3 regions of the Sphingopyxis sp. 22461 genome follow, and region 1 is predicted to be linked to each of the others. Evidence: riboswitches for the same ligand, from Rfam matches in the RefSeq annotation. Region 1 holds a riboswitch; each other region holds the start of a gene.
What was found. A riboswitch is a leader RNA that binds a small molecule or an ion and turns the genes downstream of it on or off. The one in region 1 is predicted to bind cobalamin.
Positions count from the first base shown of each region.

Region 2: linked by a shared signal. The riboswitch ahead of ACTJI5_RS05635 (TonB-dependent receptor plug domain-containing protein) and the one ahead of cobO (cob(I)yrinic acid a,c-diamide adenosyltransferase) in region 1 are both predicted to bind cobalamin.
Region 3: linked by a shared signal. The riboswitch ahead of metE (5-methyltetrahydropteroyltriglutamate--homocysteine S-methyltransferase) and the one ahead of cobO (cob(I)yrinic acid a,c-diamide adenosyltransferase) in region 1 are both predicted to bind cobalamin.

Region 1 is NZ_JBQENY010000013.1:89,358-97,088, forward strand. It holds gene bglX (beta-glucosidase BglX) at 1-2,018, shown strand, start outside; gene ACTJI5_RS19995 (sulfatase family protein) at 2,029-3,588, shown strand; gene ACTJI5_RS20000 (MFS transporter) at 3,634-4,872, shown strand; cobalamin riboswitch at 5,028-5,247, shown strand; gene cobO (cob(I)yrinic acid a,c-diamide adenosyltransferase) at 5,426-6,034, shown strand; gene ACTJI5_RS20010 (ABC transporter substrate-binding protein) at 6,034-6,888, shown strand; gene ACTJI5_RS20015 (FecCD family ABC transporter permease) at 6,885-7,731, shown strand, end outside.
Region 2 is NZ_JBQENY010000003.1:127,521-135,251, reverse strand. It holds gene ACTJI5_RS05635 (TonB-dependent receptor plug domain-containing protein) at 1-1,711, opposite strand, end outside; cobalamin riboswitch at 1,854-2,037, opposite strand; gene ACTJI5_RS05630 (S41 family peptidase) at 2,089-3,546, opposite strand; gene ACTJI5_RS05625 (RlmE family RNA methyltransferase) at 3,581-4,279, opposite strand; gene ACTJI5_RS05620 (Ppx/GppA phosphatase family protein) at 4,276-5,367, opposite strand; gene ACTJI5_RS05615 (glycine zipper 2TM domain-containing protein) at 5,557-5,964, opposite strand; gene ACTJI5_RS05610 (esterase-like activity of phytase family protein) at 6,126-7,127, shown strand; gene rpmB (50S ribosomal protein L28) at 7,165-7,458, opposite strand; gene tadA (tRNA adenosine(34) deaminase TadA) at 7,599-7,731, shown strand, end outside.
Region 3 is NZ_JBQENY010000002.1:465,267-472,997, forward strand. It holds gene ACTJI5_RS04865 (hypothetical protein) at 1-512, shown strand, start outside; gene ACTJI5_RS04870 (hypothetical protein) at 632-928, opposite strand; cobalamin riboswitch at 1,273-1,475, shown strand; gene metE (5-methyltetrahydropteroyltriglutamate--homocysteine S-methyltransferase) at 1,592-3,904, shown strand; gene ACTJI5_RS04880 (acyl-CoA thioesterase) at 3,894-4,298, shown strand; gene ACTJI5_RS04885 (hypothetical protein) at 4,452-4,763, shown strand; gene ACTJI5_RS04890 (hypothetical protein) at 4,772-4,993, shown strand; gene ACTJI5_RS04895 (hemerythrin domain-containing protein) at 5,068-5,562, shown strand; gene ACTJI5_RS04900 (choice-of-anchor A family protein) at 5,657-6,736, opposite strand; gene ACTJI5_RS04905 (DUF6445 family protein) at 6,890-7,561, opposite strand; gene ACTJI5_RS04910 (RNA polymerase sigma factor) at 7,558-7,731, opposite strand, start outside.

The DNA.
Region 1 (7,731 bases):
GGTCGATCTTCAATGCCTTCACCGCCAAATATACGCGCGAGCTGCAGCGGCTGGCGGTCGAGGAAACGCGGCTGAAGATCCCCCTGCTCTTTGGTTATGACGTCGTCCACGGCCACCGCACCATCTTCCCCATCTCGCTCGGCGAGGCGGCGAGCTGGGATCTTAAAGCCATTGAAAAAGCAGCACGAATCTCTGCGACCGAAGCATCGGCGGAGGGCATTCACTGGACATTCGCGCCGATGGTCGACGTCGCGCGCGACCCCCGCTGGGGCCGCATGTCCGAGGGCGCGGGCGAAGATGTCTACCTCGGCAGCAAGATCGCGGTCGCGCGCGTGCGCGGTTTCCAGGGCGACGATCTGAAGCGTGTCGACACCGTGCTCGCAACCGCCAAGCATTTCGCCGCCTATGGCGCGGCGCAGGCCGGCCGCGATTACCACACCGTCGACATCTCCGAACGCACGCTGCGCGACATCTATCTGCCGCCCTTCAAGGCCGCCGCCGACGCCGGCGCCGCGACCTTCATGACCTCGTTCAACGAATATGACGGCGTCCCGGCGTCGGGCAGCCACTATTTGCTCACCGACGTGCTGCGCAAGAAATGGGGCTTCAAGGGATTCATCGTAACCGATTACACGTCGATCAACGAAATGGTCCCGCACGGCTATTCGCGCGACCTGAAACAAGCGGGCGAACAGGCGATCAACGCCGGGGTCGACATGGACTTGCAGGGCGCGGTGTTCATGGATCACCTCGCCAAGTCGGTCGCCGAGGGCAAGGTCGACGTGAAACGCGTCGACGAGGCGGTGAAAGCGATCCTCGAAATGAAATATCGCCTCGGCCTGTTCGAGGATCCCTATCGCTACTCGGACGAAGCGCGCGAAAAGGCGACCATTTATCGCCCCGACTTCCTCGAGGCGGCGCGCGACGTCGCGCGCAAGTCGATCGTGCTGCTGAAGAACAAGGACAATGCCCTGCCCCTCGCCGCGACAGCAAAGTCGATCGCGGTGATCGGCCCGCTCGGCAACAGCAAGGACGACATGATCGGCAGCTGGTCCGCCGCGGGTGATCGCAAGGAGCGGCCGGTGACATTGCTCGAGGGGATGCAGGCGCGCGCGCCCAAGGGCACGACGGTCGCCTATGCCCGGGGTGCCGGCTATCAGTTCGCCGACGCGGGCAAGAACGACGGCTTTGCCGAGGCGATCGCGCTCGCGCAGAAATCCGACGTCATCATCGCGGCGATGGGCGAGCATTGGAACATGACGGGCGAAGCGGCGAGCCGCACCTCGCTCGAACTGCCCGGCAACCAGCAGGCGCTGCTCGAAGAGCTGAAAAAGACCGGAAAGCCGATCATCCTCGTGTTGATGAGCGGGCGCCCGAACAGCATCGAATGGGCCGACGCCAATGTCGATGCGATCCTCGAGGCCTGGTATCCGGGCACGATGGGCGGCCATGCGATCGCCGACGTTCTATATGGCGATTACAACCCGTCGGCCAAGCTGCCCGTGACCTTCCCGCGCAATGTCGGGCAGGTGCCGATCCATTACGACATGAAAAATACCGGGCGGCCGATCAAGCCCGAGGATCCGAACGCCAAATATGTCTCGCGCTATCTCGATACGCCGAACACCCCGCTTTATCCGTTCGGTTACGGCCTCAGCTACACGAGCTTCGCCTACTCGCCGGTGACGCTCGACAAGGCGAAAATCCGCCCGGGTGAGAAGCTGACCGTGAGCGTCACCGTGACCAACAGCGGCGCGCGTGATGGCGAGGAGGTCGTGCAGCTGTACGTCCGCGACCTCGTCGGGTCGGTGACGCGGCCGGTGAAGGAGCTCAAGGGCTTCGAGAAGGTGATGCTCAAGAAGGGCGAGAAGCGCACGATCCGCTTCACCCTGACCGACGCCGACCTCGCCTTCACGCGCCAGGACATGAGCTGGGGCAGCGAGCCCGGCCAGTTCAAGCTGTGGGTCGGTCCGTCGTCGGCCGAAGGGTCGGAGGCCAGTTTCGAGCTGTCCGAATAGGATGACGCCGATGCGTGTCCGCAACCTGATCGCCCTTGCCGCCGCGCCGCTGGTCTTCACCGCACCGGCGCGCGCGCAGGGGCCCGAGCGGCCGAACATCGTCTACATCATGTCGGACGATCATGCCTATCAGGCGATCTCGGCTTATGGGTCGCCGGTGTCGAAGCTCGCGCCGACGCCGAATATCGACCGGATCGCGCGAAACGGCGCGATCTTCACGAACAGCTTCGTCGGCAATTCGCTCTGCGGCCCCAGCCGCGCAACCTTGCTCACCGGCCGCCAGAGCAACGCGCACGGCTTCAAGCAGAATGGCAACAAGTTCGACAATGATGTCTGGGTCTGGCCCCGCGCGCTGTCGCAGGCGGGTTACACCACCGCGATGTTCGGCAAATGGCACATCAACCATTCGCCCGCGGGCATCGGCTTCGACGATTGGAAGGTGCTCGACGACCAGGGCGAATATTATAACCCCGACATCATCACGCCGAAGGGGCGCAGCGTCGTCGAAGGCTATGCGACCGACCTTATCACGCAGTACAGCCTCGACTGGCTGAAGAACGGCCGCGACAAGTCGAAGCCCTTCGCGATCCTGATCCATCACAAGGCACCGCACCGCAATTTCATGCCCGCGCTGCGCCATGTGCAGAAGTATCAGGGGTTAACCTTCCCCGTCCCGGCCAATTATTTCGACAATTATGCCGGACGCCGCGCGGCCGCGGCGCAGGAAATGAATATCTATCGCGACATGTACGAAGGCCACGACCTCAAGATGACGGTCGCGGCGGGATCGGCACAGCTTCGCTACAACCGGTGGCCCGGCGCGTTCGACCGCATGACGCACAAGCAGCAGGCCGAATGGGACGCGCTGATGCAGGCCGACAACGACCGGATGAACGCGGCGAAGCTCGCGGGACAGGACATGGCGCGCTGGAAATATCAGCGCTACATGCAGCAATATTTCGGCACCGTCGCCGCGGTCGACGAGGGCGTCGGCGCGGTGCTCGACTATCTGAAGGACAGCGGCCTCGAGCGAAATACGATCGTCGTCTACACATCGGATCAGGGCTTTTACCTCGGCGAACATGGCTGGTTCGACAAGCGCTTCATCTATGAAGAATCGATGCGGACGCCGTTCCTAATCCAATATCCCGGGCATATCCGTGCGGGCACTCGCGTTGCGGCGCCGATTCAGAATATCGACTATGCGCCGACCTTCCTCGATTTTGCCGGGGTGAAGGGTCCGGGCACCATCCAGGGCCGGTCGATGCGCGCACTTTTCGCCGCCCGTCCACCCGCCGACTGGCGCAAGGACGTCTATTATCATTATTACGAATATCCGGGCTTCCATTCGGTTCGCGCGCATTATGGCGTGCGCGGCGAGCGCTACAAACTCGTGCGCTTTTACGGCGCCGACATCGATGCCTGGGAATTCTATGATCTGAAGACCGACCCCGGCGAAATGCACAACCGCTTCGACGACCCGGCGATGAAGGCGCCGATCGCTACAATGAAGCGGAAGCTGGTCGAACTTCGGCGCCAGTATCAGGACGATAGCGGACCCTCGATCTAGGCCGGCGACTTGTCGCGGGGGCCAAGCGGGGTTAGGCGCAGATACGTGAGTCCCGACACGCCACCCCCGCCCTCCGCGCTCGCGCCGTTCCGCTACCAGGCGTTTCGCGCGATCTGGATCGCGAACCTCGCGTCGAACATGGGGTCGATGATCCAGTCGGTCGCAGCGGCGTGGCTGATGACCGAACTCACCCAATCGCACCTGCTGATCGCGCTGGTACAGGCGGGCGCCACAATCCCGATCCTGCTGCTCGGTATCTTCGCGGGCGCGATCGCGGACAATTTCGACCGGCGGCGCGTGATGCTCGCGGCGCAAACGGGGATGCTCATCGTCTCGGCGGCGCTGACGCTGACGACCTATCTCGACGCGATCACGCCGCTAAGCCTGCTCTTCTTCACCCTCGCCGTCGGATGCGGGACCGCGCTCAACGGCCCGGCGTGGCAGGCGTCGGTGCGGCTGCAGGTCGGGCCGAGGGACCTGCCGCAGGCGATCGCGCTCAACACCATCGCGTACAACCTTGCGCGCAGCGTCGGCCCGGCGCTCGGCGGCCTGCTGATCTCGATTGTCGGCACGGCCGCCGCCTTTGGGCTCAATGCGATCAGCTATATCGTGCTGATCGTCGTGCTGCTGCGCTGGCATCCCGAAACCACGCCGCGGCGCCGCACTTCGATGCTGACCGCGATCGCCGCGGGCATAAGTTTCTGCGCGCATTCGGACCCGGTACGCCGCGTGCTGATCCGCGGCTTCGCGTTCGGCTTTGGCGCCGCGGGGTTTCAGGCGCTGCTGCCGTCGCTCGTCCGCGACCGGCTGCACGGGACCGAGGTCATCTATGGCCTATGCCTTGCCGCCTTCGGCGCGGGGTCGATCTTCGGTGCGCTGCTGGTGAGTTCGGCGCGGCACCGCTGGGGCAGCGACCGGGTGGTGACCGCCGCCTCGCTGATCTTTGCCGCCGCGATGCTGCCGGTCGCGCTCACGACAAGCCTTCCATGGGTCATCGTTGCCGCCTTCGTCGCGGGCGGGGCGTGGGTGTCGACGCTGACGACGCTCAACGTCGCGATGCAGCTCCGTTCGCCCGAGGAAATCCTCGGCCGCTGCCTGTCGATCTATCAGGCAGTAACCTTCGGCGCGATGGCGCTCGGCGCCTATGCGCTCGGGCTGATCGCCGATCTGGCGTCACTACCGGCCGCGATCCTGATTTCGGCCGGCTGGCTGATCCTCTCGGCGCTCGTGCTGCGCTTCGTCGCGCCGATGCCGCGGCGCGACGAAGGCAGGTTGTTGCCCTAGACGCGCGGCCTTCCATAACGCGCATAGAGCGTCGGCAGCGCGAACAGGGTAAGCAGCCTCGGCGCGATGGGGTGGGCGCGGCGATGATCGTCGAACGGCAATAGGCATTGCGAAAAAGCGCGGCTCCTTTATGGGCTGCGCGGGCGGGGCTTGCCCCGCGCATGATCGCGTCGGTGCCCGAGAGGGCTTAAAATGGGAACGCGGTAACGGGGTTCGTCCTGAACCCCCGAAACCGAGGCTGTCCCTGCAACTGTAAGCGGCGAGCGCGATGCACCGGTCCGAAACTTTCGGATCAGCCACTGGGGCCACCCTGGGAAGGCGTGCATCAAGCCCTGACCCGCGAGCCAGGAGACCTGCCGGCGTGGGTCGCTCAATGCCCTGGCCCAGGGAAAGGCCGCGGCACGGAGACATCCGTCGAGCGACGACCAAGCGGCTGGAGCCGCTTCGGTGCCGGAGGCGCAGGCATTACGCCGCTTGCGACGCCAGCACCGGTCGATCGCGCCCGCGCATCGGCAGGCTCCGCCTTCGTTGCCGGCGTGCGGGGGGTCTTCCCATGAAAACGCGTACCGACGCCGAACACACGGCGAAGATGAAGAAAATCCAGGCCGCGCAGGCGAAGAAGGTCGCGACGAAAACCGTCGAAAAGGGCCTGATCATCGTCCACACCGGCCCCGGTAAGGGCAAGACGTCGGCCGCACTTGGCATGGCGGTGCGCGCGATCGGCCACGGCATGAAGGTCGGCGTCATCCAGTTCGTGAAGGGCGCGATGGCGACGGGCGAGAAAGCGGTATTCGACCGCTTCCCGGACCTGATCGAGTTCAAGCCGATGGGCGAAGGCTTCACCTGGGACACGCAGGACCGCACGCGCGACATCGCGGTGGCGCGCGAAGCGTGGGACGAGGTCAAGCGGATGATCGCCGACCCAAGCTATGCGATGGTCATCGCCGACGAGCTCAATATCGTGCTGCGTTACGACTATCTGCCGGTCGATGAGGTTCTCGAAGCGCTCGCCGCCAAGCCGCATATGACGCATGTCATCATCACCGGCCGCAATGCGCCGCAGGAGCTGATCGACGCCGCCGACCTGGTGACCGAAATGGCGCAGGTGAAACATCCGTTCCGCGAACAGAATGTGAAGGCGCAGCGGGGGATCGAGTTCTGATGCGGCGGCGCGGCCTGTTGACGCTCGCGGCGCTGTCGGGCGGCGCGGGCCTGTTGTGGGCAGCCTCCCCCAACCCGCCCGCGAAAGCACCCGCGATTCCGCAGCGCATCGTGTCGATCAACCTCTGTGCCGACCAGCTTGTGCTTGCGCTCGCAGATCGAAAGCAGATCGCGGGGCTGACAAAAAATGCGACCGACCGCGAAATGTCGGGCGAGGCGGCGAAGGCGCGCGGGATACCGCTGCTCAGCAATTCGGCCGAACAGATTCTCGCGATCGAACCCGACCTGATCATCGGCATGCCGGCGAGCCGCAGCGCAGCGCTCCGCGCGCTGCCGAAGCACACCTATCCGCTGCTCGACCTCGCCACCGCGAACACCCTCGATGAAATCTACACCTCGATCCGCGAAACCGCGGCGGCGGTCGGCCATCCCGAGCGCGGCACGGCGCTGATCGCGCAGATGGAGCGTGAGCTGGCGGGCCTGCCGAAGCCGGGGAAGGGCCGCGTCGCCGCCTATTACCAGCGGCGCGGTTATATGACCGGGACGGGCACGCTGATCGACGAGCTGATGACGCGCGTCGGCCTCGTCAACCTCGCGGGCAAGCTCGGCAAGCCGCCGCTCTCGCAGCTCAGCCTCGAGGAGATGGTCGCGGCCGAGCCCGACTTCCTGATCGTCGAAAGCGCGACCGACAAGGTGACTGACCAGGGGAGTGAAATGCTGCATCATCCGGCGCTCAAGGACATTCCGCGCATCAGCGTCCCGCAGGCGTGGACGGTGTGCAGCAGCCCCGCCTACTCGCAAGCGGCGCGCAGCATGGCGGCGCAGATCGCGGGCATCGATGGGGGCCGTTCATGACCCGCTTCGCCCTCCCCCGCTGGTCGCTGATCGCCGCGTTGGCGGCGCTGGCATTGGTGTCGGCGGTCGCATCGCTGCTGTTCGGCGCGGTCGACCTGTCGGTCACGCGCCTGCTGGCGGCCGCGACCGGCGACGGCGACAAGGTCGCGAGCGTCATCCTGTTCGATCTCCGCCTACCGCGCACGTTGCTCGCGATTGCCGTTGGCGCGATGCTCGGGCTCGCGGGCGCGGCATTGCAAGGCTATCTGCGCAATCCGCTCGCCGAGCCGTCGGTGCTCGGCACGTCGAACGCGGCAGCGCTTGGTGGTGTCGCCGCGATCTATTTCGGGCTGGCCGACATCCATCCGATCGTGCTGCCATTGCTCGCCACGGGAGGCGCGCTCCTCTCGCTCGCTTTGCTCTTCATCCTTTCGGGCAAGGCCGAAAGCCCGCTGACGTTGATCCTCGCTGGCATCGCGGTGGGAACGCTGGCGGTGGCGGGGACCAGCTTGGCGTTGAACCTGTCGCCGAACCCGTTCGCTGCGATGGAGATCATGACGTGGCTGCTCGGCAGCCTCGAGAACCGGTCGTTCGACCATGTATGGATCGCGCTGCCGTGCATCGCGATCGGCACCGCGATGCTGCTGTGGAACGGGCGCGCGCTCGATGCGCTGACGCTCGGGGAAGATGCGGCGCAGGCGCTCGGGACGGACCTGCGGCGCACGCGGCTCCGGCTGCTGATCGGCACCGCGATCGGGGTCGGCGGCGCGGTGGCCGTAACGGGGGCGATCGGTTTTGTCGGGCTGATCGTACCGCATCTCATCCGCCCGCTCACCGACCGCAGCCCCTCGGCGATCTTGCTGC
Region 2 (7,731 bases), on a different contig from region 1:
CCGAGGCGTTGGCGGTGTTGCGGGGGCGGCGCGGCAGCCATTTGCCGAAATTGGCGGTGCCTTCCGAGCGGTCCTCGGCGACGATCCAGCTGGTATTGCCATCGAGCGTCAGCCCGCCGAGCGTGAGCGCCGCGGCCGCCTCGACGCCATGTGCTTCGCTGCGCGCGACATTCAGATAATAGCCGAAGCGCGGGGTCGCCGGGCTGCTGCCGGGCACCGTGCAGAGCGGATCGGTCGAGGTCGGAAAGCTGCAGCTGTTGAAGATGATCTGGTTCGTCGTCGTGCGGTCGAACCAGCTCGCGCCGACGACGAGCTTGCGGTCGAACAGATGCTGCTCGATGCCGGCTTCCCAGCCATGCGCTTCTTCGGGATCGAGCCCGACATTCCCATATTCACTGAACAGCTGATAAAGCGACGGCGCCTTGAAGCCTTCGCCATAGCTGGCGCGCAGCACGGTGCCGGTGGCGAGACGCCAGACGCCGCCCGCCGCGAACAAGGTTTGCCCGCCGTAGCGGTCGTGATCGTCATAGCGGACGCCGCCGTTGAGCGTCAGGCCGTCGATCGGCTCGATGCTCAATTGACCATAGGCGCTCGTGAGTTCGGCCTTGCCGCGCACGAACGCCGGAAGCGGGGTCGCCAGCGATGCCGAGGGCGAACGGCTGCGGAAGTCCGAGCGTTCATTCTCGGCCCCGAAGATCGCGGTGATGCGATCGGTAAAATCGAAGCTGCCCTGATATTCCCAGCGCTTGTTCTGGCCGTCGGCCTCGAAGCTCTGCGGGCGTGCGCGGTCGGGGTTGAAATTATCGCGGTTGGTGTCGGTATAGGCAAAAGCGACGCGGTTGCGGAACCGTCCGCCCGCGAGGTCGAAATTGAGCCCCGCATAGCCGACGAATTCCTTGTTGAGCCCATAGTCGTTGCTGTCGGTATTGAAGCCGTCGAATTCGACGCGGCCGCTCGAATAATAGCCGCGGACCTCGGCGCTGACATTGTCGGCGAGCGCCAGTTCGGCGCGGCCCGAAAGATTAGTGTTGCGATAGCCGTCGCGCTCGACCCCGCCGAACGCCTTGGCGTGCGACGAAATGCCGTCGGTGGTGAAGCGCTGGCCGCCGAGGCGCCAGGCGAGCGGGCCGGTACGGCCGCCGATCGCCGCGCGCGCGCTGACGGTCTCGCGCGACCCGGCCTCGAGGTCGAAGCTGCCTTCGAGCGATTTTTCGGGCGAGGCGGTGACGACGTTGACAACCCCGCCGATCGCCTGGCTGCCCCACAGGATGGATTGCGGGCCGCGCAGCACCTCGATCCGGTCGATATCGCCGATGAGCAGGTTGGCGAAGTTGAAGCCGCCGCCGGTCGACGACGGATCGTTGAGCTTCACCCCATCGATCACGACGACGGTGTGCTCCGATTCGGCGCCGCGGATGCGCAGCGAGGTCGAGGTGCCGTAGCCGCCGTTGCGCGCAATGCTGATGCCGGGCGTGCGGAGCAGCAGTTCGGTGACGCCGATATCCTGCGCGCGGTCGATCGCTTCCTTGTCGAGCACGGCGATCGACGACGGCACTTCGTCGAGCGTCAGCGGCGCGCGCGTCGCGGTGACGATGATGCTGTCGCCGTCGGCGGCGACAGCGTGCGCGGTCGACGCTTCGTCGGCGAACGCAGCGGAGGATGCCGCAACGGCGGCGAGGCAGATCGAACTTCGGAAAAACACTTTAAACACAGGATAACCCCTCGACAATGCCGCTCACGAACACGGTCGATGCGGTTGTCCCGGGGACACACGACATCGCCCGCGCCCATGCGCGGCCAAGCTTGTCGTCATGCGGGTTCACCCCCGTCCGCCCGGCACACCCTGTCCGCGCGAAAGACGACGGCGACGGGCAGGTCTCCTGGCTTGCGGGTCAGCGCCGGTCGGCCGCCTTCTCGGGACCGGAATCCCAATGGCAAGTGGCCGATGGCTCGCCGCGTACAGTTGCAGGGGCAGCCGGGGTTTTCCCGTTCCCTCTTAGTCCCCGTCGCCGGGGAACCTGTCGCTTGCCGCGGCCGTTAGCCCCTTTTTCGGGCCGCGGTCAATTGCTGCGATGCAGCAGGGGGCGATCAGAACAGCCCGGGCAGTTCGCGCTGCGCCGCGCTCGGCCGCTCGGGGGTCAGCATTTCGGGCTCGGCGAGCACGCGCGCGCTGCGGCTCCGCGCCGCCGCCCCCGCGCTGGCGTCGGCGATCCGCGTGGTACAAGCGGTGCCCGACAGGAAGCCGATCGCGGCGCGGATCGACGCCTCGCGCGGGTCGCCGAGCGGGACGGTCAGATCGTCGCTCGCAGCGCAGCTGTTCGTGATTTTCGGAGCGAGGCCGTCATAATAGTCGCCCGCGCCGGCCGAATTGGCCGTCGCAAAGGCGACGACGCGCATGCGGTCGTCGCATTCGGCCTTGTCGAGCGCGATCTGGCCGACCGGCTTGCCATAGGTGTTGCCGCCGACCAGCGTCATATTGGCGCCGAGATAGGGCAGCATCGAATTGATCACGAGTTCGCTCGCCGACGCGGTCGACGCGGTGCCGATAAAGGCGATGCGCGTCGGCGCGATCGACTGGCTTACCGGCGCAAAGCGGTGCTCGTCATTCTCTGCGGATTTGTTCGGACGAAAACGGGTCTGCGAAAACAGCTGCCCGGCGCGGCCCGCGCCCATCAAATCGCCCATCAGATTGGCGGTCGAAACGAGGCCGCCGCCATTGTAGCGGAAATCGATGATGATGTCGGTCACGCCGCGCGCGCCGAAATCGGCGAAGGCCGCCTTCAACTGGGCGTCCGCCGACGAGATGAAGGTGCGGAGGTTAAGATAGCCGTAGTTGCGGCCGCCCTCGGTGATGATCTTTGCGCCATAGCGGTCCGAAACCGGGTCGAGCGAATAATCGGCTTTGGCAACGGTGACGTCGCGCGTTCCGGCCGCGTCGGTGATGCGCAGCACGCGGCTGACCCCGGGGTCGCTCGGGCCGAGTGCATTGGTGAGGCCCGCGGTCCCTTCGGCGGCGACGATGCTCGCCACGCTACGCAAATTTCCGCTGTTCGTGCCGATGGCGACGATCGCGGTGCCGCGGTCGATCCCGGCAGCAAAAGCCGGCGCGCTCTCATAGGCTTCGGCAATGAGGATGCGCTGACCCGCCGCATCATAGCTCATGCGGACGCCGAAGCCCGCGCTCGACCCACTGGCGTAGAAGGCGTTCTCCTCGGCGATCGAGGTGATGTAGGTAAAGAAACGATCCTTGTTCAGCGCGCGCGCCGGGGCGACGAGCGCGTCGATATAGGATTCGACATTGCTATGGCTCGCCGCGCTGACGTTCGCGATGTCGTTCGGGAACAGATACCATTCGTCGATCACCGCTTTCGCAAAAGCCTGGCGCGACGCCAGCGCGCAAGTGGCGGTCGGGGTGGGGGTTGGCGTTGGGGTGACCGTGACGGCGCCGCCGCTTCCGGGGGTGCTCGAACCACCCCCGCCGCCGCACGATGCCAGCATCAGCGCGGCAAGCGTCATAGCCGCGACCGACTGCCCCGACTTGGCCATCAAAATTCTCCCCCGGTTCGAGCCATTACACTGTTTATTCCGCGTCCTTGCTCCGGCCCTTGAAGCCTTGGGCGATGACATAGAGCTCGGGCGACCCCTTGCGGCTCGCCGGCGGTTTGGCGTGCTTTACCGTTGTGAAGTGACGTTTTAGTAGAGTCAGCAGTGTGTGATCCGCCCCGCCCGCGAACACCTTGGCCACAAACGCGCCGCCGGGCAGCAGATTCTGCACCGCGAAATCGGCGGCGGTTTCGGCAAGGCCGATCGTGCGCAGATGGTCAGTCTGTTGATGGCCGACAGTGTTCGCCGCCATGTCCGAAATGACGAGGTCGGGGGCGCTGCCGAGCGCTTCGATCAGCGCGTCGGGCGCCGCATCGTCCATGAAATCCATTTCGAGGATTTCGACGCCCTCGATCGGCTCGCAGTGGAGCAGGTCGATCCCGGCGACACGCGCGCGCGGGTTCGCCTTGCGTACGACCTGCGACCAGCCGCCGGGCGTGATGCCGAGGTCGACGACCGCGCGCGATTTCTTGATGAAGCCGAATTTCTCGTCGAGCTCGATCAGCTTGTACGCGGCGCGCGAGCGATAGCCCTCGGCCTGCGCGCGGCGCACATAGGGATCGTTGAGCTGGCGTTGCAGCCAGCGCGTCGACGAGACGCTGCGCTTGCGCGCGGTTTTGACGCGCACATGGAGACCGCCGCGGCCGCTGCCACCCTTTCCGCCGGCACCGCTCATTTGCGATACTCGCGGCGGGTGACGGGGATGTCGCGGCCCTGCATCGCCAGCGTGCGCAGGATGCCCTCGCGGATGCCGCGGTCGGCGACACCGACACGCACGGCGGGCCACAGGTCGATGATGCTCTCGAGGATCGCGCAGCCCGCGACGACCAGGTCGGCGCGCTCGCGGCCGATGCATGCGATTTCGGCACGATCGGCGATGCTCGCGTCGGCAAGGCGGCGGCTGATGTCGCGCATCGCATCGGATGGGACCACCAGCCCGTCGACCGCGCGCCGGTCGTATCGCGGCAGGTCGAGGAAGACGCTGGCGAGCGTCGTCACGGTGCCGCTGGTGCCGAGCAGGCGCAGCTTCTGACCGGCAAAGCGTTCGGCGCGCCCGGCAAAGGCGGCAAAAGCTTCGCGCGTCACTTCGCGCATATGCGCATAGGCGGCCTGGCGGCCGGCGAGGCTGTCGTCGGGAAGCGGCGCATGTTCGGTCAGCGAGACAACGCCCCACGGCACGCTGATCCAGTCGTGGATCTTGACGTCATGGTCCGACACATCGACGTGCATCAGCTCGGTCGAACCGCCGCCGATGTCAAAGATCAGCGCCGGGCCTTCGCCGGGCTCCATCAGATTGTGGCAGCCGAGCACCGCGAGCCGCGCCTCTTCGGCGGCCGAGATGATGTCGAGGACGATGCCCGTTTCGCGGCGGACACGCTCGGCCAGTTCCTCGCCGTTGCTCGCGCGGCGGCACGCTTCCGTCGCGACCGCGCGCGACAGCGAGACGTGGCGGCGGCGCAGCTTGTCGGCGCAGATCGACAGCGCCGCGACGGTGCGGTCCATCGCCGCGTCGCTGATGCGGCCGCTGCCGTGCAAGCCTTCGCCGAGGCGGACGATGCGCGAAAAAGCGTCGATGACGACGAGCTCGCCATTTTGCGGGCGGGCGATCAAAAGCCGGCAATTGTTGGTGCCAAGGTCGATCGCGGCATAGCTGCGCGGCCGCGTGATCGGCATCGGACGCGATTCGCCACCCGCCTTGTTTCGTCCTTTTACCGCCGGGCCTGGCCGCGGCGGTCGCCCTGATGGCGCTGCCATTTGCCGCATGGCTATCGTAACCTGTTCTGCTCACGCGCCCGCAAGACCGCAGGCGTGCACTTGGCAGCAAACCTAGGCTTTCCCGGCCATTATGGCAAGGCCTCCTCCCCGGCCTGCTGGGCGCAAAGAAAACCCCGCCCGGCGCGGGGCCGGGCGGGGTGGAGGAGGGAAGGAAATTATTGGGGGTCGGGACAGCCCTTAACGGCAGCCGTCATTCCCCTTGTCGATCGCGCGGCCGGCGAGGGCGCCGACAGCGCCGCCGATGATCGTGCCGACCGTGCGGTCGCCGCGGCCGGCGATTTCATGACCGGCAAGGCCGCCTGCAATCGCACCGATCACGGTGCCGCCGGTGCCCTTGTCGCACTGGCGATAGTTGCGGCGGTCACCACGGTAATAGCGGCGATCGTTGCGGTAATCGCGGCGGTCGCGGCGATAGTCGCGGCGGTCATAGCGGTCGTAGCGACGATCGTCGCGGTCGTAGCCGCTGTAATAGCTCGAATAGCCGTCGCGGTCATAATAACCGTTCTGCGCCGCGGCGGGAGCCGCCATGCCCAGCGTCGCGGCGGACATCAGGGCGGCGATCGAGAGGGTCACCATCTTTTTCATTGTCGTTCTCCTTCGTCGTCATTGGCCCGACTGGGCTTTGTCGATGAAACAGGTTTTGCCTGATTCGCATTGAGCGAAGCCTGAACATGGTTGTTGGCTGATGTTCAGCTTTCTGCGGCGAACCGCTTCCCTTTCGCGTATCGCCGCCCTAACCCGCGGCGATGCGCCGCTTGCTCTTCGCTGCCCTGATCTTTCTTGCCGTCGGTCCGGTGCCCGGCACCGTCATGCGCTTTCCCAAGGGCGACATGACCGAAGGCGCCGCCGCGCGTCCGCTGGTTTTCGCGCCCGAGGCTTCGGGTGCGATGCGGTTCGTCCGCGGCTGGCATCTCGTCAGCCCGCACAGCCGGTTCGGCGGCTTTTCGGCGCTCGCGCGGATGGGGCCGGACCGGTTTCAGCTGATCGGCGACAATGGTTATGGAGTGCGCCTGACGCTCGATGCGCGCGGTTCGGTTTCGGATGTCCGGATTCGCGCGCTGCCGACGCCCGACGGCAGGCCGCAACGCAAATCCATGGTCGATGCCGAGGCGATGTTTGTCGCCCCCGAAAGCGGCAAGAGCTGGATCGCGCTCGAGGGGATCAACGAAATCTGGCGACTCGATGCCGGTCTTTCGGCAATCGAGTCGCGACGCAAGCTGCCCGAACCGGCGCGCTGGCCCAGGAATCGCGGGCCTGAGGCGATGACGCGGCTGCCGGACGGCCGGACGGTGGTCTTTCTGGAAGACGCCAACGACGATCCGCGCGGGCGCGAGGCGTTGATCTACACCGGCGATCCGGCCGCGCCCGGTCCCGCGCCGATTCGCTTCTTTTATGATTCGGCGGGGCGCGGGCTGGTCAGCGCTGCCGCGGCGCTGCCCGACGGGCGCATCCTGATCGTGCACCGGCGGCTCGGCTTCGACCCCGTTTTCACGACGATCGTCGCTGTCGTCGACCCCGCGGACATAAAGAAGGACGCTGTCGTGCGATCACGGACGATCGGCCGCGTCCCGGCGGCGCTCGCCGAAAATTATGAAGGCGCGGCGATTTCGGTCGAGCAGGGGCGGACCTGGCTGTGGCTCGTTGCCGACAATAATTTCAATGTCTGGCAACGCAGTCTGCTGCTGCAATTTGAACTGGTGGGCCTGCCGTCGAAAAAGAGGCCGGACAGCAAAAAGGCCGCGCGGTGATCCGGCGGCCTGATTGCTTTTAGCGATTCGAAAGCGCTTAAGCGGCCTTTTCGGCCAGCTTCTTTGCGACTTCCTTCTTCACCTTGCGCGCCGAAGTCGACAGCTGGTCTTCGCCGGCCTTCAGCAGCCAGTTGTCGAGACCGCCATTATGCTCGACCGTGCGCAGGCCGTGGGTCGACACGCGCAGCTTCACACCCTTGCCGAGCGCGTCCGACAGCAACGTCACATTCTGCAGGTTGGGCAGGAAGGTGCGCTTGGTCTTGTTGTTGGCGTGGCTCACATTGTGGCCAACCTGGCGGCCCTTGCCGGTCAGTTCGCAGATGCGCGACATGGTCTTCGTCCTCGTCAAAAAAATTTCGGATCGGCGTCCGGGCACTTCCCGCAAAACGGGGAATACAGGACCGGAGTGAGCCGGGAAAGGCGCGCGCTTATCGGCTTGCAGGAGATTCGTCAAGCGCATAGGCCGCTTTTATGGCCCAGTTTCCGCTCCCCGAACCGATGCGCCGCGCGCTCGATCTCGCCCGCATCGCCGCGGAATGGGGCGAAGTGCCCGTCGGCGCGGTGATCGTCAAGGACGGTGCGATTATCGCCGAGGGCCACAACC
Region 3 (7,731 bases), on a different contig from region 1:
TGGCGCCGGGCGCCGCCGGGGCGGAAAACACCGACGCCGAGGGGCAGAAGGACGGAATGGCGGCCGCCCTCGCGCTCTGGCTCGCCGCGCGCGACAACCGCGCCAATCCCCTCGCCAGCCTGTGGCGCGGAACCGCAATCGCGAATGAAGTTGCGCAGATTTCCGCCATTTTCGACGCCGGACCCGAAAGCGCTGACGAGGAGGGGCCGACCCCCGAGGAAGAGGCCGCGGCAATGACCGTCTGGCACGACGAGGAAACCGGCGAGCTGCGCACCAACTTCCCGCCGCCGGGCGGTTTTATCGGCATCGAGGAAGGCGCGTTCGGCGACGAGGATTATGAACGCACGCTCGACGCGGACGAGGAAGAAGCGTGGGAGGCCGCCCATGCCGAACTCGTCGAACCGCTGCGCCGCGCCGGCGAAGCCGCCCGCCGCGCCCTCTTCGGCCTCCCCGCGCCCGCGAACGATCCGGCGCCCGCGAGCGAAAAGCTGCGGAAATCGGCGAGCGGTTGAACCCTATCCTCTTCGCGCGAATGACGAGGTTTGGCGTATGCGATCGACCCCGGCAACGCGAAGGCGCCGTGCGCGAAGAGCGGGGAGATGGTCCGCGAGCGTTTCTGACGCCCCGCGCCTCAGTCGACGACCCAATAGCCGGCCGCGCCGCCCGGCTCATACCCGCGGCGGCAGATCAGTTCGCCCTCGCTCGTGAGTTCGGCCCACGCGCCAATCGGCTCGCGCTCCATCATCACGAGCGCCGCCGCGACATCTTCGGCCTCGAACGCGACGCGCTTTTCCATTCCGAACCAGGCATCCTGGTATCGCAGGACAAAAGTCGTCAGCGCGGGCCTGTCGGCTTGTATTTCTGGACGCGGCAGACAGTCGCATTCGCCGTCGTTGGAGCCGCTGGGGTTTTGCTGGGGGAGCTTCATTGGGGGAGAGCCTTCGGTGGGGGAAACGAAGGGGGCAGTCCCGACGGCTGGCCCAGCCGTGACCGCCGCCGGGGGCGAAATATTGGGTCGGCGATGCGTCTCCTGCGTCACACGGACATACGGACGGCACCACGAAGGGCGGCGCACGACCTCGAAAATATACGGCATATCATTGTCATACTGCCCAGTATCATCAGCAGTCCGTTCGACGGGTCGCCATTTCGAATCGACAAACGACTTGACGATGGCATGGCGCGCCGGGCCGGGGCGCCGCCCGATCCGTGCCCCGGAAATGTCATATAAAGAATTCTTTATATGTGTGTTGACAGAGCCTGCCGTTTCGTTATGTTCCAACCTGTCGAGGTTCTCCGCGCCCGTTGCACGGCGTGGAGCTAAGACGGGAAGCCGGTGCAAAACCGGCGCTGCCCCCGCAACTGTAAGCGGTGAGCGATGGTCGCTATGTGTCACTGGTTCGCAAGGAACCGGGAAGGCCAGACCGCCGCGTCGATCCGTGAGCCAGGAGACCTGCCTCGTCAGATACGTCCTCCGGCGGGGTGTCCGGTCAGGCCGCATGCATGGCTGCGCCCGACCCTTGCTTTGCGGGCGCAGACGCGTGCCTGCTCGTCTGCCCGGCGCCTTGCCCCTTGCAAGGTGCTTGAAGAAATGACTGTCAGCGTCGCCACCCTCGGCTTCCCCCGCATCGGCCTTCGCCGCGAGCTCAAATTCGCGCTCGAAAGCTATTGGGCGGGCAAATCCACGCTCGCCGAACTGCAGACCGCCGCATCGGGCCTCCGCGCCCTCAATTGGACGCGGCAAAAGGCACTCGGCGCCGACATTTTGCCCTCGAACGACTTCTCGCTCTACGATCACGTCCTCGACACCAGCGCGCTGATCGGCGCGATCCCGCCGCGCTACGACTGGAGCGGCGACACCGTCGACCCCGACCTCTATTTCGCCATGGCCCGCGGCGCGCAAGGTGATGCAACGGGGCCGTCCGCCTGCGGCCACAGCCACGACACCACCGCGCAGGAAATGACCAAATGGTTCGACACCAACTATCATTTCATGGTCCCCGAACTGACCGCGGGTCAGACGTTCAAGATCGCTTCGACCAAGATCTTCGACGAATTTGAGGAGGCCAAGGCGCTGGGTTATCAAACGCGCCCCGTCCTCCTCGGCCCCGTCAGCTATCTGATGCTCGCCAAGGGCAAGGCGGTCGAACCGCTCGCGCTGCTGCCGCAGCTTCTCGACGCCTACGCCGAAATCCTCGCCCGCCTCGCCAAGGCCGGCGCCGAGTGGGTCCAGATCGACGAACCCTGCCTCGTCCTCGACCTTTCGGCCGAGCAGCGCACCGCCTTCGAACGCGCCTACGCCCGCCTCGCTACCCGCGGGCCGAAGCTGATGCTCACCACCTACTTTGGTGGTCTGGGCGACAATCTGGGTCTCGTCGCCGACCTTCCCGTCCACGGCCTCCACCTCGACCTCGTCCGCGCGCCGGGCCAGCTCGAACCCGCCCTGACGAAGCTCCAGCCGCACGTTCTGCTCTCGCTCGGCGTCGTCGACGGCCGCAACATCTGGCGCGCCAACCTCCCCGACCTCTATTGGCGGCTCAAGGAACTCGCCGGCAAACGCGACCTCATCCTCGCCCCGTCCTGCTCGCTCCTCCACGTCCCCGTCGACCTCGTGCTCGAAACGTCGCTCGACCCCGAAATCGCGCAGTGGCTCGCCTTCGCGGCGCAAAAGATCGAAGAGCTTGCCGCGCTCGCCAAGGCGCTGAACGAAGGCGAGGACGCGAGCTTCGCCGCCTTCTCGGCCTCGCGCATCGCCGCGGTCGCACGCCAGACCTCGCCAAAAATCCACAACCCCGCGGTCGCCGCCCGCCTCGCCGCGCTCGACGAGTCCGCCACCAACCGCGCCTCGCCCTTCGCCGACCGACGCGACGCGCAGCAAAAGCGCCTCGCCCTCCCCGCTTTCCCGACCACGACGATCGGCAGCTTCCCGCAGACTCCCGAGGTCCGCAAGGCGCGCGCCGCGCATATCAAGGGCGAGATCGACGATGCCGCCTACGACCGCTATCTGCGCGTCGAAACGCGCGCCGCGGTCAAATGGCAGGAGGAAATCGGCCTCGACGTCCTCGTCCACGGCGAGTTCGAACGTAACGACATGGTGCAATATTTCGGCGAGCAGCTCGCCGGCTTCGCCTTCACCCGCGCCGGCTGGGTGCAAAGCTATGGCTCGCGCTGCGTCCGCCCGCCGATCCTCTACGGCGACGTCGCGCGCCCCGCGGCGATGACGGTCGACTGGTGGCGCTATGCGCAGGACCAGACCGACCGGCCGATGAAGGGCATGCTCACCGGCCCCGTCACCATCCTCAACTGGTCTTTCGTCCGCGACGACCAGCCGCGCGAGACGAGCTGCCGCCAGATCGCGCTCGCGATCCGCGACGAGGTGCAGGACCTCGAGGCTGCCGGCGCCGCGATCATCCAGATCGACGAAGCCGCGCTGCGCGAAGGCCTCCCCCTCCGCCGCAGCGAATGGCAGCATTACCTCGACTGGGCGGTCGAAAGCTTCCGGATCACCGCAAGCGGCGTCCGCGACGACACGCAGATCCACACGCATATGTGCTATTCGGAGTTCAACGACATCATCCGCGCGATCGGCGCGATGGACGCCGACGTCATCTCGATCGAGACCGCGCGGTCGCAGATGGAGCTGCTCGATGCCTTCGCCACCTACGCCTATCCGAACGAAGTCGGCCCCGGCGTCTACGACATCCACAGCCCGCGCATCCCCGTCGAGCGCGAGATGACCGACCTCCTGACCCTCGCCGGCAAACATGTCCCCGCCGCGCAGATCTGGGTGAACCCCGATTGCGGGCTCAAGACGCGCAAATGGGACGAGGTTCGCCCCGCGCTGATCGCGATGGTCGCCGCCGCGCAGGCGATGCGCATCCGGGGCGCCTATAATGCAAACTGAGCCTGCCATGCCGACCGGCCAGCCCGCCGTCCGCGTTACCGCGATGCCCGCCAACGCCAATGTCTATGGCGACATTTTCGGCGGCTGGCTGATGGCGCAGATGGACCTTGCGGCGTCGTCGGTGGCCTCGCGCCACGCACGCGGCCGCGCGGTGACGATCTCGGTGGAAGGCATGTCCTTCCACCGCCCCGTCTTCGTCGGCGACGAGGTCTCGGTGTTCGGGCGATTGGTGAAAGTCGGCCGCACCTCGATGCATGTCGAGGTCGAAGCCTGGGCGCGCGATCGTCACGCCGACGACGATAACAAGGTCACGCAGGCGATCTTTATCTTCGTCGCCGTCGGTCCCGACCGCCGCCCGCGCGCCGTCCGCCCGCTCGCCGGGGAGATCGCCTAGACCAAAGCGCGCCGCCGGGGAACCATTCCCCGGCGGCGCCTTACAATGTCCCCACAGCGCCCCCATATAGAGACTATCGCGGCACGCGTTTTTCGTAGGCCGCCGCGACTGAGAGACATGCGCGCTCCCGCTTACAAGGAGGAGCCGCGCGCCATGAATCCCGAAACGAGCCTCGCCAACCCGGCCGTCACCGAGGAGACTGCTACCCCCGCCAGGACGCGGTCGAACAGCTTCTTCCGCCCAAAGCGCGCGCCGCTGCCCCGCGACGACGCGCGGCGCCAGGGCGACATCAGCCAACTCGCCTTTCTGACGATGGGCGGACGCGATCCCGCGATCGCCTTTCTCAATAGCGAGAACGCCGAGCTCGGCGGACGCCCGCTCGCGCTCGCAACCGCCAGCGACACCGGCTACGAACAGGTTGCCACCGCGATCCGTGCCTGGGCGCGCGATCCGGGCTTCGAATGAGCCGCGCGATGAATCTCGCGCTCCCCGAGGCCGAGGTGAAGCAAATCTGCCTGTCGCAAGGCGTTAGCATCAGCGCGATCGAGCCGCTGCAATCGGGCGGCACCCGCCTCATCTGCACCACGCCCGCCGGCGCCGAGGAAATGCGCCTGCGTCTGCGTGGTCACATCATCGACGGCGCGGTCACTCGCCATCGCTTCTACCGCCCGCCCGGCGCGCAGGGGGGATATTAGCCGCTCCCGCGCAACCTTCGTCTCAGCCCCCCGTTTCTCCTTCACTCCGGGGGAGGCAATGAACGGAGACTGCAATGAACCGCGAAGATACTGACGCCACCCACATCCTGACCAAGGACCACCGCGAGGTCGAGGCATTGTTCGCAAGCTTCGAAAAGGCCGACGGCAGCAAGGAAAAGGGCCGCATCGCCGACCAGATTTGCACCGAGCTCAAGATCCATGCGCAGATCGAGGAAGAGGTTTTCTACCCCGCGCTCAAGGGGAAGATCGACGACGACCTCCTGAAGGAAGCCTATGTCGAGCATGACGGCGCCAAGATACTGATCAACGAGATCGTCGCCTCCAGTCCCGACGACGAATTTTTCGATTCCAAGGTCACCGTGCTCAAGGAAGAGATCGAGCATCATGTGAAAGAGGAAGAGAAAGAGCACGACAATATGTTCCAGCAAGCGCGCGCAGCCGACGTCGACCTCGACGCCCTCGGCGAACAGATGCTCGCGCGGAAAGAAGAGCTGAAGGCGCAGGCCAAATCGACCGGCCTGCCGCCCGCACAAACGACGACGATGTAACTATCTCGTCGGGGCGATGGCGCGATTGTCTCACGCGTCATCGCCCGACTTGTGCGCTGTCATCCACCGGTGGATGAAAGCGACAGTAAGCGCGCTAAGCCTTGTCCCGCTTCGCCGGGCGCCGTCGCCGCAACAGGATCAATCCGCCGACGCACAGCCCGAACAGGCTAAACATTCCCGGTTCGGGAACCGGGGTCGCGCCGCCGCCCGTCGAGCTGTCGCCGCCGCTTGAACTGCTGCCCGACGGCGATGTCGCATAACCGCCCTTGAACGTCCCGATATGCATCTCGCCATTCTGCTTGAGGTTGCCGAACACCGCCGACCCCTGAATGTAATTGCGCGTCTCGGCATCGGCGAGCGGCGCGAGCGCCGACCCGCCCCATGCGGTGGTCAGCTTCAGATCCTCGGCCTCGGGGAAATTCCAGATCACCCGTTCGCCGAGGTTGTTCGTGCCGCCAAGGAAATTGTCGTTGAGGTTGATCGTCCGGCCGCTGACGTTGACGATTGCGGTGTCCGCGCCGTTCAGGTTGAACTGGATCTCGCCGATCTTGTCGAGGTCGGCCGCGGTGATGTTGAACACCGCCAGGCCCTGCGCATTCGGCTGCGCGGTAAAGGTGCCGCGGTTGCCCTGCACCGTCAGCTGGCTGTTCGATTTGAGCGTGCCCATTTCGAACGACAGGCTGCCCATGCTGCTCTTCAATTCGGCCTTGTTCTGTTGCAACCCCAGCCCGAACGCCGGGTTGCTCGCGTCGAGGTTCGAAATCACCGTATTCTGGTTGATATTGGTGTTGCTGATCGTCCCGCCGACCTTCACCGTCTGGTTCGGGCCGTTGAGGTTGAAACCGCTCGAGACGTTGCCGCCGATCACGGCGCCCGATCCGTTGTTCAGATTCTTGTGGCTGCCCGTGACATTCCCGACGACGGTCAGCCCCGGCTGCCCGTTCGGCGAGGTCGTCGCGCGGATGCCATAGTTCGACGAATTGCCGCTAAGATTGCCGCCGACGAACGTCCGCCCCTCGACTTCGGACGAGGATTCAAGGTTGCCGAGCACGACGAGGTTCCACTCGCGCAGCGCGTCGATCCCGGTGATCGCCTTGCTTTGCGCAAGAGCGGGCAGCGTCATCGCGGTCGCTACGAGCGCGGCAGGGAACAGGATACGGATCGGAAAAGACACAGGTTTATCGTCCAGTTTTCAGTGGGAAGGCGCGGGCGCCCATAAGCCGTTCGTCGCCCAGCTTACACCGAAGTGCGACGGACCGTTGTCCTGTTCCGGAACAGCAGCGCGATACCGTCGCGCAGCCGTGCCAAAATCGCGGCGGATGCGGACTTAGCCGATCGAGAGGAAACCCGTGACCGTCAAACGCCCCGCCCCCGGGTCCGCCGCCAGCAGGTTGTCCGACGAAATCGCCCCGCTGTGGAGGTTCCAGCTGCGATAGAGCAGCGCGCGATTATAGCGCGCCGGTTCGGTGCGGAGGCATTCGAACAGCGGCGTATCGCCCAGGACATATTCGGGCGGCGGCACCCCGCCGTGGCGCATTTCGATGTCGAGGTGCCGAAAGAACAGGTCGCGCCGCGTTTCATCCACCGTCTCGAACCCTGTCGAGCGGTGGCGGAAGAAGGCGGTGCCATCGCCGCCAGCAGGCGACAGATAGTGGACGAGTGCGATGCGATCCTCGGTGAAAGCGTCGATATGCGGCAGGCGCTGCGGGATGGTCAGTTCGCCCGCCAGTGTCGAGACGATCGAAAAGCTCGCATCGACCACGGTGACCGGCCCGGTCCTTCCGAACGCTTCAGCGGCGGCGGCCGCAATGATCGGGAGCTGCGTCGCGAGATAGTCGGCGGGCAACGCCGCCCGCACCCCCGGAAAATGGTTGAGTGCCGGGGCGAAATCGGCCGCCTGTGCAAAATTTCGCAAGGCATCGGGATCGGGCGCGAAATCGTCGAGGATGACGAGCGGCTGCGCCTCGGTTCCGATCGTCTCGATACGGACCGACGTCATTCGGTGCATGCCGCGGCGCGGGCCAGCAGGAAATCGCGTTCGCGCTCGTTGCTCGACAGCGCCGCCGCCGCCTCGAATTGAACCCTCGCTTCATCCGGCCGCCCGGCGCGGAACAGGAAATCGCCGCGCGCGGCAGGCAGCGGCGCATAATTGCGCAGCGCCGCCGCATC